Regions from separate parts of the Paraburkholderia sp. EG286B genome, predicted to be linked through region 1. Evidence: riboswitches for the same ligand, from Rfam matches in the RefSeq annotation. Region 1 holds a riboswitch; each other region holds the start of a gene.

Evidence for each region. A riboswitch is a leader RNA that binds a small molecule or an ion and turns the genes downstream of it on or off. The one in region 1 is predicted to bind cobalamin.
Region 2: linked by a shared signal. The riboswitch ahead of cobG (precorrin-3B synthase) and the one ahead of AB4Y42_RS30805 (TonB-dependent receptor) in region 1 are both predicted to bind cobalamin.
Region 3: linked by a shared signal. The riboswitch ahead of cobW (cobalamin biosynthesis protein CobW) and the one ahead of AB4Y42_RS30805 (TonB-dependent receptor) in region 1 are both predicted to bind cobalamin.

What each region holds. Positions count from the first base shown of each region.
Region 1 covers NZ_JBFRCF010000017.1:82,536-86,848, reverse strand. Annotated here, with positions in the region: gene AB4Y42_RS30820 (hypothetical protein) at 1-35, shown strand, start outside; partial or broken gene AB4Y42_RS30815 (autotransporter-associated beta strand repeat-containing protein) at 11-551, shown strand; gene AB4Y42_RS30810 (porin) at 612-1,706, opposite strand; cobalamin riboswitch at 1,953-2,087, opposite strand; cobalamin riboswitch at 2,178-2,360, shown strand; gene AB4Y42_RS30805 (TonB-dependent receptor) at 2,465-4,313, shown strand, end outside.
Region 2 covers NZ_JBFRCF010000009.1:253,631-257,943, forward strand. Annotated here, with positions in the region: gene cobM (precorrin-4 C(11)-methyltransferase) at 1-36, opposite strand, end outside; gene AB4Y42_RS21355 (cobalt-precorrin-6A reductase) at 33-776, opposite strand; gene cbiE (precorrin-6y C5,15-methyltransferase (decarboxylating) subunit CbiE) at 773-1,999, opposite strand; cobalamin riboswitch at 2,130-2,318, shown strand; gene cobG (precorrin-3B synthase) at 2,384-3,769, shown strand; gene AB4Y42_RS21370 (precorrin-8X methylmutase) at 3,762-4,313, shown strand, end outside.
Region 3 covers NZ_JBFRCF010000009.1:266,948-271,260, reverse strand. Annotated here, with positions in the region: gene cobO (cob(I)yrinic acid a,c-diamide adenosyltransferase) at 1-316, opposite strand, end outside; gene AB4Y42_RS21415 (cobalamin biosynthesis protein) at 316-807, opposite strand; cobalamin riboswitch at 950-1,220, shown strand; gene cobW (cobalamin biosynthesis protein CobW) at 1,434-2,525, shown strand; gene cobN (cobaltochelatase subunit CobN) at 2,553-4,313, shown strand, end outside.

The DNA.
Region 1 (4,313 bases):
ACGCACCGATTATGGCGCGTTCAGCGGCAACGTGATCGTGGCCATGGACGCGACCCAGGGTGGCTTCAACGCCGCCGACACCTGGCGCAACGACATCGCCGGCTCGGGCAAGCTCACGCTGCAGGGCAGCGGCACACTCACGCTCGCGGGCAACAACAGCTACACGGGCGGCTCGCAGGTGAGCGGCGGCGTCGACCACGGCCTTCGGCAACGGCGACGTGTACGTTGGGTCCGGCGGCGGCGTGGCCGTGGCGACGAGCGCACCGTTGACGGTGGCGGGCAAGTACACGCAGCTCAACGGCACGACGCTCGAACTCGACATCGACGGCAACGGCGGCGGACGCCTGCGCGTGGGCGGCCAGCTCACGGTGGCGGGCGGCACGCTGCATGTGAAGTTCGTGAACGGCTATACGCCGAAAGCGGGCGACTCGATCGACGTGATCGACGGCAGCGGCGCATCGGTGAAATTCGCAACGGTCACGGTGGATGGTTTCAAGGCCACGCCCGTTTATTCTTCGACCGGCGTTTCGGTGAAGCTCTCGGCTTCGTGATGTAGTCACTCAGCAAAGCGGCCCCGAATCGCGATGGTTCGGGGCCGTTTTGCGTGTGAATCAGAAGCGATGCCGGATGCCCGCCGCCACGAGCACCTGGTTGCGGCCGCCCGACGGGTCGCAGGTGTTGATCATCGCAAACGCACCGGACGACGCGCGCTGATAGACCGCCTCGGTATACACGTCCGTGCGTTTCGACAGCTGATAGTCGGCCTGCAGCGCACCTTGATGCCAATGTGCGGAGGTCGCGCCCGTATAGGCATACATGCCCGCCAGCGAGAACGCGGGCGTCACCTGCCACAGCGCATTCACTTCGTAGTTGCTGAAGGCGATCGACGGGAGCGGCACGCCGCCATCGGCCTCGCTCACACCCGTATGAATGGAACGTGACCAGGCCGCGCCGAGCGTCACGTCGCCGAGCGCGTAGCTCATGCCCGCGCCAATGGTATCTTCGCGCTGCACCGCGACCTCGGTCGGCACGAGGCCCGCACCCGGCAGCACCGACGTGTCGTACGCACCCACCGAAGAGGCGCCGCGTCCGTCGATGTGCATCCAAGCCACACCGGCGCTGAACGGGCCGCCCTCGTAATGCGCGCCGAAGCCGTAAGCGCGGTTTTGCGCGAAGCGCCCCGCCGCGTTCGAAAACGCGTACATCGCGCCGGCGCTGAAACCACCGTATGTGGCGCTCGCGAACTTCACCGCATTCGAGGCGAGCCAGGAATTGTTGGCGTTGTCGTTGTCGAACGGATGCGCGAATGCCGTGCCGGCCGCGCCACCCGTCAGCGTGAACGGGGCGAAGTAGTCGTGCATCGTGTCGTACTGGCGGCCCAGCGTGATCGTGCCAAATCGTTCGGATTGCAGACCAACATAGAACGGATGGTCGTTGAAGGCTTCGCCGGAGGTGACCGAGAAACCGCGCTCGAGGCGAAAGATCGCGGCGTTGCCGCCGCCGAGATCCTCGCTGCCCTGCAGGCCCCAAAAACTGCCGTCGATCAGGCCCGAGCCTGCGCGATACTGGCTGCGGCCCGCAACGTCGCTGACATAGTCGACGCTAGCGTCGATCTCACCGTACAACGTGACCTGCTGCGCCGAGGCGCCAGCGCCTGTGAATGCCAACGCCGCCCCGCCGAGGGCGGCCAGAATGTGCTTGTTCATGAGTCTTCTTGTTTGTGCTAGTAAAGAATGCATGGACGAGCGCCGTCAGCCCTCGCTTGTTGCGGCGAGGTGACCCGACGTCGTCGTTAATCCGTCAATATCCAGCGTGCTTTTGAACAGCGAACGCCTGGTGGCCCGTGAGCGGTCTACGCCGCATCAGGGCCGGTGGTGGTGGCCGGATTGGCCCGCTTTTCCAAGGTGGGAGGGTGTGCATTGACGGCTCCTTGGGTTACGCGCCCGGGAATGAGTCGTGAAATAAACGTAGCGGGGTCTGACTTCTGGCTCGATTGACAGCCAGTCACAGTGGCGCGACCGCGCCGGATTCTCACCGGCTTCCCTGCTGCGTTTCGCTCGTGCAGCGCCTACGCGCGAAAAACAGCTGCAAGGATAGCGTAAGTTGCGGGAGCGGCCAAACCGGGTGTTTTCGCCACACGACACACGTCAAAGGTTGACGCGGCGAATGCGCGGCCATTACCCTTGCGCGCTGATGGTTCCCGGCGACGGGATCAAAAGGGAACGCAGTGCAAGACTGCGGCTGCCCCCGCAACTGTTAGCGGCGAGTCCATGCCAGAGCGTGCCACTGGGAAACCGGGAAGGCCGGCAACGGACGTCGACCCGCGAGCCAGGAGACCTGCCATCAGCCGAGTCCAGCAGCCGCAGCGGGCGGGGATCCCCAATGCGCAAAAGCACCGCCCACGCGGCGATCGCCCGTTGCACGGACAGCCCGTTTTTCAGGAGCTGTTTCCAGCCACCGCATCATGAAGTTTCGCCAATTCGTATTGACTTCCGCCGCGCTCGCCTGTGCGTGGCAAACCGCGCAGGCCGCCGACGCATCGCCGACCCAGACACAGCAGCAAGCCGGCGACGGCACCACGCTGCCCAATATCCTCGTCGTGGGCGACGCGCAGCATCTGCCGCAATCGTTCGACCAGCGCTACGCAAGCACCCAGGTGCTCACGCGCGAGGACCTCGACCGCGTCTCCCCCGCCGACCCCAGCATCGCGCAGGCGCTCGCCACGCTGCCCGGCGTCACCGTCTCGCAGACCGGCGGGCCGGGGTCGTACACGGGGGTGAGCATCCGCGGGTCGTCGGCCGACCAGGTGGCCGTGTTCATCGACGGCATACGCATTGGCTCCGTCACCACGGGCACGGCCGAATGGGCCGATCTGGCGACCGCCTCGTTCGACCGCGTCGAAGTGATCTCGGGCCCCGCAGCCGCCTCGTTCGGCGCGGATGCCGTGGGCGGCGTCGTGCAGCTCTTCACGCGTCATGCGTCGAACCAGCCGAACCAGACCACCGTCTCGTTCGGCGGCGGCTCGAACAAGACCTTCGACACGCAGGTGCGCACCTCGGGCACGATCGGCTCGACCGGGCCGCTTTCCGCACTGAGCGGCCTCACCTACTCGCTGGGCCTGCACGACTACAACACAGCGGGCATCGACGCGACGCAGCCCGGGGCCTACGGCCACGAAGACGGCCGCAATCCATACCACGCGCAGAACCTGGACGCGCGCCTTGGCTACGCGCACGACAACTGGTCGATCTCGACCTTCGCGCTCTACCACCGCTCCGATCTCTCGTACGACAACGCGGGGGGCAACGACCGCCAGCGCGACAACCAGCTCACGACCGGCCTCGCGTTCCACCTCGACATCACGCCGACCACGCAGTTCGACCAGTCGGTGGGCTACGCGACGGACCGTCAGTTCCTCTATTCGAACGACCCGGCGATCCCGACCGACGAGATCGACTCGACGCGCTTTTCCACCTCCACGTCGATCACGCATCAGGAAAGAGGCCACACGCTCTTCGGCATGCCGCTCGACGGAGAGACCAAGCTCGCCTACGACTACACGCGCGAGATGGCGTTCCTGCCCGTGGATGTGCCGGGCGGCCTGCCCGCGCGCAACGATTCGGCCGTGTCGATGCATCAGTCCACCACGCTCGGACCCGTCACGCTGTTTCTGGCGGGGCGGCATGAGATCGTGCAGGGGCAATCGGTGAATACGGGCAACGTCGCACTGTCGTGGGCGATCACGCCGGTCTACACCGCGCGCGTTTCGTACGGCAACGCGTTCCGCCTGCCGACCTTCAACGACCTCTACTATCCGGGCTACTCGAATCCCAACCTGCTGCCCGAACGCAGCGATTCGATCGAAGCCGCGCTCGACGCCACCACGTCGATCGGCACGTTCACGGCGGCCGTGTACGACACGCGCGTGCACGACCTCATCACGTACAACTCGCAGACCTTCCTGCCCGTGAACGTGGGCCGCGCGCACATTCAGGGGCTCGACCTCTCGTACAAGGGCACGCTCGGCAAGTCCACGCCAGTGAGCCTCACGGTGGGGATCCTGAATCCGCAGGACGTGACCGACCAGACCTGGCTCAATCGCCGCCCGCGCCAGACGGCGAGCCTGAGCGTCGATCACACGTGGGACGAGTTCCAGCTCCACGCGCTCAGTACCGGCGTTTCGCTGCTGTATAACGGCTCGACGTTCGACGACCAGCTCAACACGATCTACCTGCCTTCGTGGACCACGGTGAGCCTGCGCGCGTCGTACAAGGTCAATGCGCATCTCGCGCTTTCGGCCACGCTGGCGAACG
Region 2 (4,313 bases), on a different contig from region 1:
ATCGCCCGGCCCCGCACCGATGAAGAAAACGGTCATGCGTGGAAACTCCGCTGAATAGGGTTCGCGAGCGCGTCGCTTGCCGCTTGCGCCGACGTGAATTCACGTTGCGCGTCGGGCAGCGGCGGGCGCTGCATCATCACCACCGACAAGCCCAGTTCGCGCGCGACGGCGAGCTTCGCTTCGGTCGCGGCGCCGCCGCTGTTCTTGCTGACCACGACGTCGGTGCGCGCCTCGGTAAAGAGCGCGCGCTCGCCTTCTTCCGTGAATGGCCCGCGCGCATCGATGATGCATGCGCGGGCGTGGCCGGGATGCGCTTCGAGGCAACGGATCGTCCAGTGCTGCTGCGGCGGCACTTCGCTCAGATGCGCGAGCGGCTCGCGCCCGAGCGTGAAGAGCGGGCGCGCGAACGGCGCAATCGCCTCGACTACCCCAGCCCAGCCGCTTACCATGCGCCAGTCGTCGCCGGGCTGCGGCTGCCACGGCGCACGCCGCAGCGCCCAGTACGGCACGTCTGCCGCCGCGCATGCGCGCGCCGCGTTGGCGCTGATCTGCGCGGCATAGGGATGCGTGGCGTCGAAAACGAGCGCGATGTTTTCGTCGGCGAGAAAGCGCGCGAGCCCTTCTGCCCCGCCAAAGCCGCCCACTCGCACCGCGCAGGCGAGATCGGCGGGCACGCGGCCAAGGCCCGCGAGCGAGTACACGTGCTGCGGGCCGAGCGTGCGCGCGATCGCCAGCGCATCGCCGGTGCCGCCGAGCAGCAGGATGCGCGCCGTCATGGCTTGACCGCCTCGTAAAGCGTGACGGGCAACGCCTGACGCCAGGTGTCGAAGCCGCCCAGCGGCTGCGCCTCGCCGATGCCGATGCGCGTGAGCGTGCCGCCGTGCTGTGCGCGCCATGCCACTAGTGCCGCTTCGCTCTGCAACGTCACCGCGTTCGCGACGAGCCGCCCGCCGCTCGCGAGCGCCGCCCAGCATGCGTCCAGCACGCCGGGTACGGTCACGCCGCCGCCGATGAAGACCGCGTCGGGCGCGGCGAGTCCTGCGAGCGCGTCGGGCGCGCGGCCCGCGACGAGTTGCAAAGCCGGCACGCCCAACGCCGCCCGATTGTGCTCGATGAAGCGTTGACGCTCGGCGTGCGCCTCGATCGCGATCGCGCGGCAGGCGGCGTGCGAGCGCATCCACTCGATGCCGATCGAGCCGCTGCCCGCGCCCACGTCCCACAGCAGCGCGCCGGGCGTCGGCGCGAGACGCGCGAGCGTGAGCGCGCGCACGTCGCGCTTCGTGATCTGACCGTCGTGGCGAAAGGCGTCGTCGGGAAGGCCGGGCGTGAGCGTCCAGCCGCGCGCGGGCGTCTGCGCACTATCGCTTTCGCATTCGAATGCGACGAGATTGAGCGCCGCGGCTTGTTCGACGTGCCACGCATCGGCGCGGCCCTCGATGCGGAGTTCGAGCGGGCCGCCCAGATGCTCGAACACGGCAAGACGCGTGGCGGCGAAGCCCGCTTCGGCGAGCAGCGCGGCAAGCGCCGCGGGCGTGCGGCCGTCCGCGCTCAACGCGAGCACGCGCGAGCGCGCGTAGAGATGGCGGCGCAGCGCATCGAGCGGACGGCCGACGAGCGAGACCATCGCCGTATCCTGCAACGCCCACCCCATGCGCGCCGCCGCGAGCGAGAGCGACGACGGCGCGGGCAGCACGCGCATTTCACCGGGCGGCACGCGGCGCGCGAGCGTCGCGCCCACGCCGAACAGCATGGGGTCGCCGCTCGCGAGCACGCATACGGACGCATTCGACTCGCGGTATGCGAGCAGCGCCTCCACGCTGAACGGCTGCGGCCACGCCTCGCGCCGCGCACGCACGCGTGGGGGCAGCATCGCGAGATGGCGTTCGCCGCCCGTCACGATGGCCGCGTCGAACAGCGCGCGCCGCGCGTCGCGCCCGAGCCCCGCGTAGCCGTCGTCGCCGATGCCCACCACCGTCAGCCATGCCTGCTTGCCCTGCATGCGTTCTCCCGCCGTTGCCTGTTTTGTTGCCTGTTTCTCTACGCCGCCACGGGCCCGCAGCCCGATCATGGGGCGGAGCACGCGCGAAAACGGGCATAATACCGTGTCCGCCGGCGCCGTTAAGGCAACTTTGCGTGAGACCAGAGTCAGCGCTAAAGCGCTAACTCCGGATCGCAATCAGGGAACACAGCAAGCTGTGGCCGCCCTCGCGACTGTGAGCAGCGAGACCGCATCCACCTGAGCCACTGGTATTACCGGGAAGGCCGATGCGGTCGACGACCTGTGAGCCAGGAGACCTGCCGGCCGACTGTTCGCGCGAACCCATATCGGGCGGGGTGTACCGATATCGCTGCCGTTGCCGCGCAATGCTTACCCGGTATTCCCTTGAAACACGAAACGAAGCCCGTCTCGCCCGCTGCCGCATTGGCCGTGCTCCGCCCCTCGGCGTGCCCGGGGCTCGTGCGCGTGGTCGCGGCGCGCGACGGCGGCCTGTGCCGCATCCGTCTGCCCGGCGGCATGCTGAGCGCCGTGCGGGCGCGCGCCCTCGCCGACGCAGCGTCGACGCACGCGAGCGGCGTGCTCGAACTGACCAATCGCGCGAACGTGCAGATTCGCGGCGTGCTCGCGGGCGAGGAAGCGGCGTTGAGCGCTGCGCTGATCGGCGCGGGCCTCGGCCCCGCCGGCATCGACGCCGCGAGCCCGGTCGAGCGCGCGTGCGCCGCCGACGAATTGCGCAACGTGATGCTGAGCCCGCTCGCGGGCCTCGACCCTGACGCGTTGTGCGACACGACGGAACTCGCCGCCGCGCTCATCGACATGATGCAGCGCGAGCCACGCCTCGCCGCGCTCTCGCCCAAGTTCGCGCTGCAACTGGACGGCGGCGAGCGTGTGGCGATGCTCGAGCATCCGCACGACATCTGGCTCGCCGCGCTGCCTTATGGCGCAACGGTGCGCTTCGCGCTGGGGCTCGCAGGTTGCCCCACGGCGCAGCCAGTCGGCACGCTCGCGGCCGAAGACGTTTGCGCATCGATGCGCGCGCTGTTGCATGCGTTCCTCGATCTCGCGGACGCGGACGCCACCCGCATGCGCGACGTCCTCGCCACTCATTCGCTCGATGCGCTGCTGCAGCGCGCGCAACAGCATGGCGAATGCGCGCTGACGCGTGACGACGCCACGCTGCACGCGTGGCGCCGCGCGCCGAGCCCCGCCGGCTTGCGCCTCGGCGCGCACGCGCTGCACGCCGACGGCAGCGGCTACGTGGGCGCGCAGCCCGCGCTCGGCCGTATCGACGCGCCAACGCTGCGCGCACTCGCCGCACTCGCGGAAGACTCGGGCGATGCGACGCTGCGCGTGACGCCATGGCAAGGCGTGCTGCTGCCGAACGTGCCCGCGCACGCCATGCCCGCCGCGCTCGAACGCCTGCACGCGCTCGGCCTGATCGTCTCGCGCGCCGACCCGCTCGCCCGCCTCATCGCGTGCACGGGCTCGACCGGATGTGCGAAAAGCAGCGCAGACACGAAAGCCGACGCCCAGCGCCTCGCCGCCCTGCTGCCGCCCGGCGCCGAAGCCCACCTGAGCGGCTGCGAACGCTCCTGCGCGGCCGCGCATTGCGCGCCGTTCACGTTGCTCGCCAGCGCCCCCGACCACTACGACCTGTACCAGCGCGACGATACGCAAAGCGGCTTCGGCCGGCTCGTCGCGCGCAGCCTGACGATCGAAGCCGCCGCGCTGGCACTCGCGCAGCGGCCCCGGAGTACCCAAGATGTCTGATTACATTCGCGACGGCCAGGCGATCTATCGCGAGTCGTTCGCGACGATCCGCGCCGAAGCCGACCTCTCGCGCATTCCCGCCGACCTCGAAAAACTCGCCGTGCGCGTGATTCATGCATGCGGCATGGTCGACGTGGCCGCCGACCTCGCGTTTTCCGCAGGCGCGGGCATGGCGGGCCGCAACGCGCTCGCGGGCGGCGCGCCGATTCTCTGCGACGCGAAAATGGTCGCTTATGGCGTGACGCGCGCGCGCTTGCCCGCGGACAACGCCGTGATCTGCACACTCGACGATCCCGCCGTCCCGGATCTCGCGCGCGAGATCGGCAACACGCGCTCGGCAGCCGCGCTCGAACTGTGGCGGCCGCATCTGGCAGGCAGCGTCGTTGCGATCGGCAATGCGCCCACCGCGCTCTTTTATCTGCTCGACATGATTGCCGCCGGCGCCCCACGCCCCGCGCTCATCCTCGGCTTTCCCGTCGGCTTCGTCGGCGCGGCCGAGTCCAAGGCGCAGCTCGCAGCCGAAAGTCACGGCGTGCCCTTCGTC
Region 3 (4,313 bases), on a different contig from region 1:
CGATGTCTCCGTCGCGATTCTGCGTGTTCCAGGTGTAGCCGTCGCCCATCGTCACGAACTCGCAGTGCGCAACACTGCCGAGGAAATCGCGTTCGGCCGTGTGCAGTGCGCCCTTGATGAACTGCACGACGCCTAGCTTCATGCCGTGGCCGAGCATGCGCACGGCCATGCCGAACGCGGCCGTGCTCTTGCCCTTGCCGTTGCCGGTGTTGACGATCAACAGGCCCTTTTCGTGCGTCGCGGCGGCCTGCTTCTTCTCGTGGCCTTCGCGGCGGCGTTGCGTCATGCGTTGGTGCGATTCGGGATCGGTTTTCATCATCGGGAGTGGGTTGGTGGCGGCGTTTTCGCGTCCGCGTTTTCGTGATCTTGCAGAATGCCTGCGATTGCGACCGTCACGCCGTCGAGCGCCAGCTTGCCGCGCACGAGCGGAGCGCCGCCCGCCGCGAGACGCGCGCAGGGCTCGCACACGCCGTCCACACCGAACTGCGCCTGCGCGGCGGCGGAGGGCGGCGCCAGTGTCGGCGTCGCGGCGAGCTGCTCCCGCGTGTACGTCTGCAGCGGCAGCGCGTGTGCCGCGCAAAACGCTTGCAAGGCGGGTTCGCCGGCTTTGGCGTCGAGCGTCGCCACGGCCGTTACGCCGTCGAGCGGCCACGCGCCGAGCGCGGCGCGCACTGCGGCTTCGACCTGCGCGAGCGTCACGCCGCGCCGGCAGCCGATGCCGAGCGCAAGCGGCGGCACGCGCTGCGCGGGCTCCGGCGTGGCTTCGAATGAGGCTGCGCGCGAGGCGCGATGTTCGGCAGGATTCACGGCGAGAGCGTCGATCGAAGGCGTGACCGCAGAGGCAAAACGAGCAAAAGCGTCGCGTTCCAGCAGGCGCCGGATGCGCGCTACGATAGCACACGCTTTTGCGGCTTCCCACGCCTTCCTTGACGCGCAGGCCCCCCGCGCCTACACTCGCACGCACTCTGGTGCTCGCGCGCGCGATTCATAATGCACGCGCAGTTAAACGGGAATCAGGGAGCCATCCCGCCTCGGGCATGGCCAACCTGAACTGCACCCGCAACGGTACAACGAGCGCGGCGTTCGCACGAATGCCGCAAACCGCTTCCATGCTTTACGCAGTCCACGCCACTGTGCAAGCCGGCCGCAAGGCCGCTCGCGCGGGAAGGCGAAGCGGTGTTTCGTCAGTCCGGATACCGGCCAGATACGTGGGATTCGCGCTGCGGGGATGCGGTGCCGGGTCCGTGATTTTCATGCGTCAGCCGGGCGAGGCCCGGGTGCGTTTCTGGTCGTTCGTCCCCTGCAGGTTGTTGCATCGTTGCGCGTGACAGCGTCTCCATGGATACGCGCGTGTGCGCAACACGGCACCCGCACGAACGGCAGGCGCGACGCACCATGCCCCTCGATACGGCCTGGCGCCGAAGGAGCACTTCATGCAAATGCGCAAGATTCCGGTCACGATCGTGACGGGCTTTCTCGGCAGCGGTAAAACCACGCTGCTGCGTCACATTCTTCAGCACGCGGGCGGCCTGCGCGTCGCGGTCATCGTCAACGAATTCGGCGAACTCGGCATCGACGGCGAAATCCTGCGTGGCTGCGGCATCGGCTGCGACGAAGACGGCAACGAAACCGAAGGCCAGCTCTACGAACTCGCAAACGGCTGCCTTTGCTGCACCGTGCAGGAAGAGTTCTTTCCCGTGATGGAGAAACTGCTCGAACGCCGCGGCGATGTCGATCACGTGCTGATCGAAACCTCGGGTCTCGCGCTGCCCAAGCCGCTCGTGCAGGCGTTCAACTGGCCGTCGATCCGCAACGCGTTCACCGTCGATGCGGTCGTGACCATGGTGGACGGCCCCGCCGCCGCGAGCGGCCAGTTCGCCGAAAATCCGCAGGCCGTGGACGCGCAGCGCCGCGCCGACCCGAACCTCGATCACGAGTCGCCGCTGCATGAGCTGTTCGAAGACCAGCTTTCGGCGGCCGACCTCGTCATTCTCAACAAGACCGATCTGCTGGACGTTGCGGACCAGGACGCGCTCATCGCCGAACTGCGCGAAGAACTGCCGCCGCAGGTGAAGATCGTGCGCGCGCAGCACGGCAAGCTCGATCTGCATACGCTGCTCGGGCTCGAGGCGGCCTCCGAGGAGAGCATTCATCTGCGGCACGACCATCACGGTTCCGCCGACGATCCCGATCATCACCATGACGAGTTCGATTCGGTCGTGGTGTCAGGCGCTGCCGCTTCGCGCGAAAGCGTGATCGAGGCGCTGCAACAACTCGTCGATGCGCACACGATCTATCGCGTGAAGGGCTTTGCCGCGTTGCCGGGCGCGCCCATGCGCCTCGTGATTCAAGGCGTGGGCCGTCGCTTCGACAGCTATTTCGACCGCCGCTGGAACGCGCAGGAAAGCGCGGCACAGCCGCTCGCGAGCCGTTTCGTGCTGATCGGCGAAGACCTCGATGGCGCGACGCTGCAAGCGGCCTTCGATACCGCATTGGCGAACCTGCAGACCGCGGCCGCGAAGTGATCGCGCCGAGCTAGACGAGGCTGTTCCATGCATTTGCTGCGCACCACGCCGGGCGGTTTCGTCGACGACACGCAAGGCGTTATCCGGATCGACCAGCAGCCCGCCGAGATCGTCGTGCTCAGTTCGGCGGACACCACGCTCGCGCTGCTGGCGAGCGTGGTGCCGCGTCTGCCCGCCGGTTTTCCGGGCGTGCGGCTCGCGAACGTCACGTATCTGCGCCAGCCCGCGTCGGTGGACTTCTACGTCGAAGACGTCTTGCAGCACGCGCGCGTGGTGGTGGTCGATCATCTGGGCGGCGAAACGTACTGGCCTTATGGGATCGAGCAGGTCGTCTCGCTCGCCGGGCGTCGCGGACAACTGCTCGCGATGTTTTCGGGCGACTTGCAGGAAGACCCCAATCTCATCGCCAAGAGCCGCGCCGAGCCCGAGTTTTGCCGCTTGCTGTGGCGTTATCTGCGCGAAGGCGGCGCGGCCAACGCCGAATCGTTCCTGCGTGCGCTCGCGTGGCGCGCGTTCGACTGGGGCAGCGAGCCCGCGCCGCCCGTCGCGCTGCCGGCCGCCGCACTCTATTGCCCGCAGCGCGATGTCGCGACCATCGACGAATGGCGCGCGCGCTGGCAACCCGGCGCGCCGGTCGTCGCGCTGCTGTTTTACAAGGCGCATCTGCAGGCGGCGAACACCGCCGCTTTCGATGCCTTGATCGCCGCGCTGCTCGCGCGCGGCCTGAACCCGCTGCCGCTTGCGATCACGTCGCTCAAGGACGCCTTGAGCCGCGACGTGCTCGACCAACTGGCGGCCGAACACGACGTCTCGCTCGTGCTGAATACCACGGCATTCGCGGCTTCATCGCTCGATGACCCCGAACCGATCGCGCTCGCCGGCGACGCGCCTGTGCTCCAGGTGATCCTGAGCGGCGGCAATCGCGAAGACTGGGTGAAGGACAATCACGGCCTGAATTCTCGCGACATCGCCATGCATATCGCACTGCCCGAAGTGGACGGCCGCGTGATTACGCGTGCGATCAGCTTCAAGGGCCTTGCGTACCACTGCAAGGAGACGCAGGTCGATGTCGTGCGCTATCAGCCCGACGCCGAACGCGTGGCTTTCGTCGCCGAACTGGCGCGCCGGTGGTGCCGTCTGCGCAGCCTGCCGAATGCAGAGAAGAAGCTCGCGCTCGTGCTCGCGAACTATCCGATGAGCGAAGGGCGCATCGGCAACGGCGTGGGGCTCGACACGCCGGCCTCGGTGGTCGGCATCCTGCGCATGCTGCGCGACGAAGGCTATCGCGTGGCCGATCTGCCCGCAGACGGCGACGCGCTCATGCGCATCCTCACGCAGGGCGTGACGAACGATCCGGACACGCGCGCGCTGCGCCCCGCATGGCAAAGTCTTTCTCTCGACGACTACCGCGCGCGCTTCTCGCAGTTGCCCGTCGAGGCGCAAAACACGCTGATCGCGCGCTGGGGCGTGCCGGAGGATGACCCCACGGTGCGCCGCGGCCGCTTCATGATTGCGGGCTGGCGCTGTGGCCAGGTGTTCGTGGGTATCCAGCCGTCGCGCTCGCGCGGCGACGACACCTACGCGAACTACCACGACGCCGAACTCGTGCCGCCGCACGCGTATCTCGCGTTTTACTTCTGGCTGCGCGAGACCTTCGGCATCGACGCCATCGCGCACGTGGGCAAGCACGGCAACCTGGAGTGGCTGCCCGGCAAGAGCGTGGCGCTCGCCGACACCTGCTGGCCCGACATGGCGCTCGGGCCGCTGCCGCATCTGTACCCGTTCATC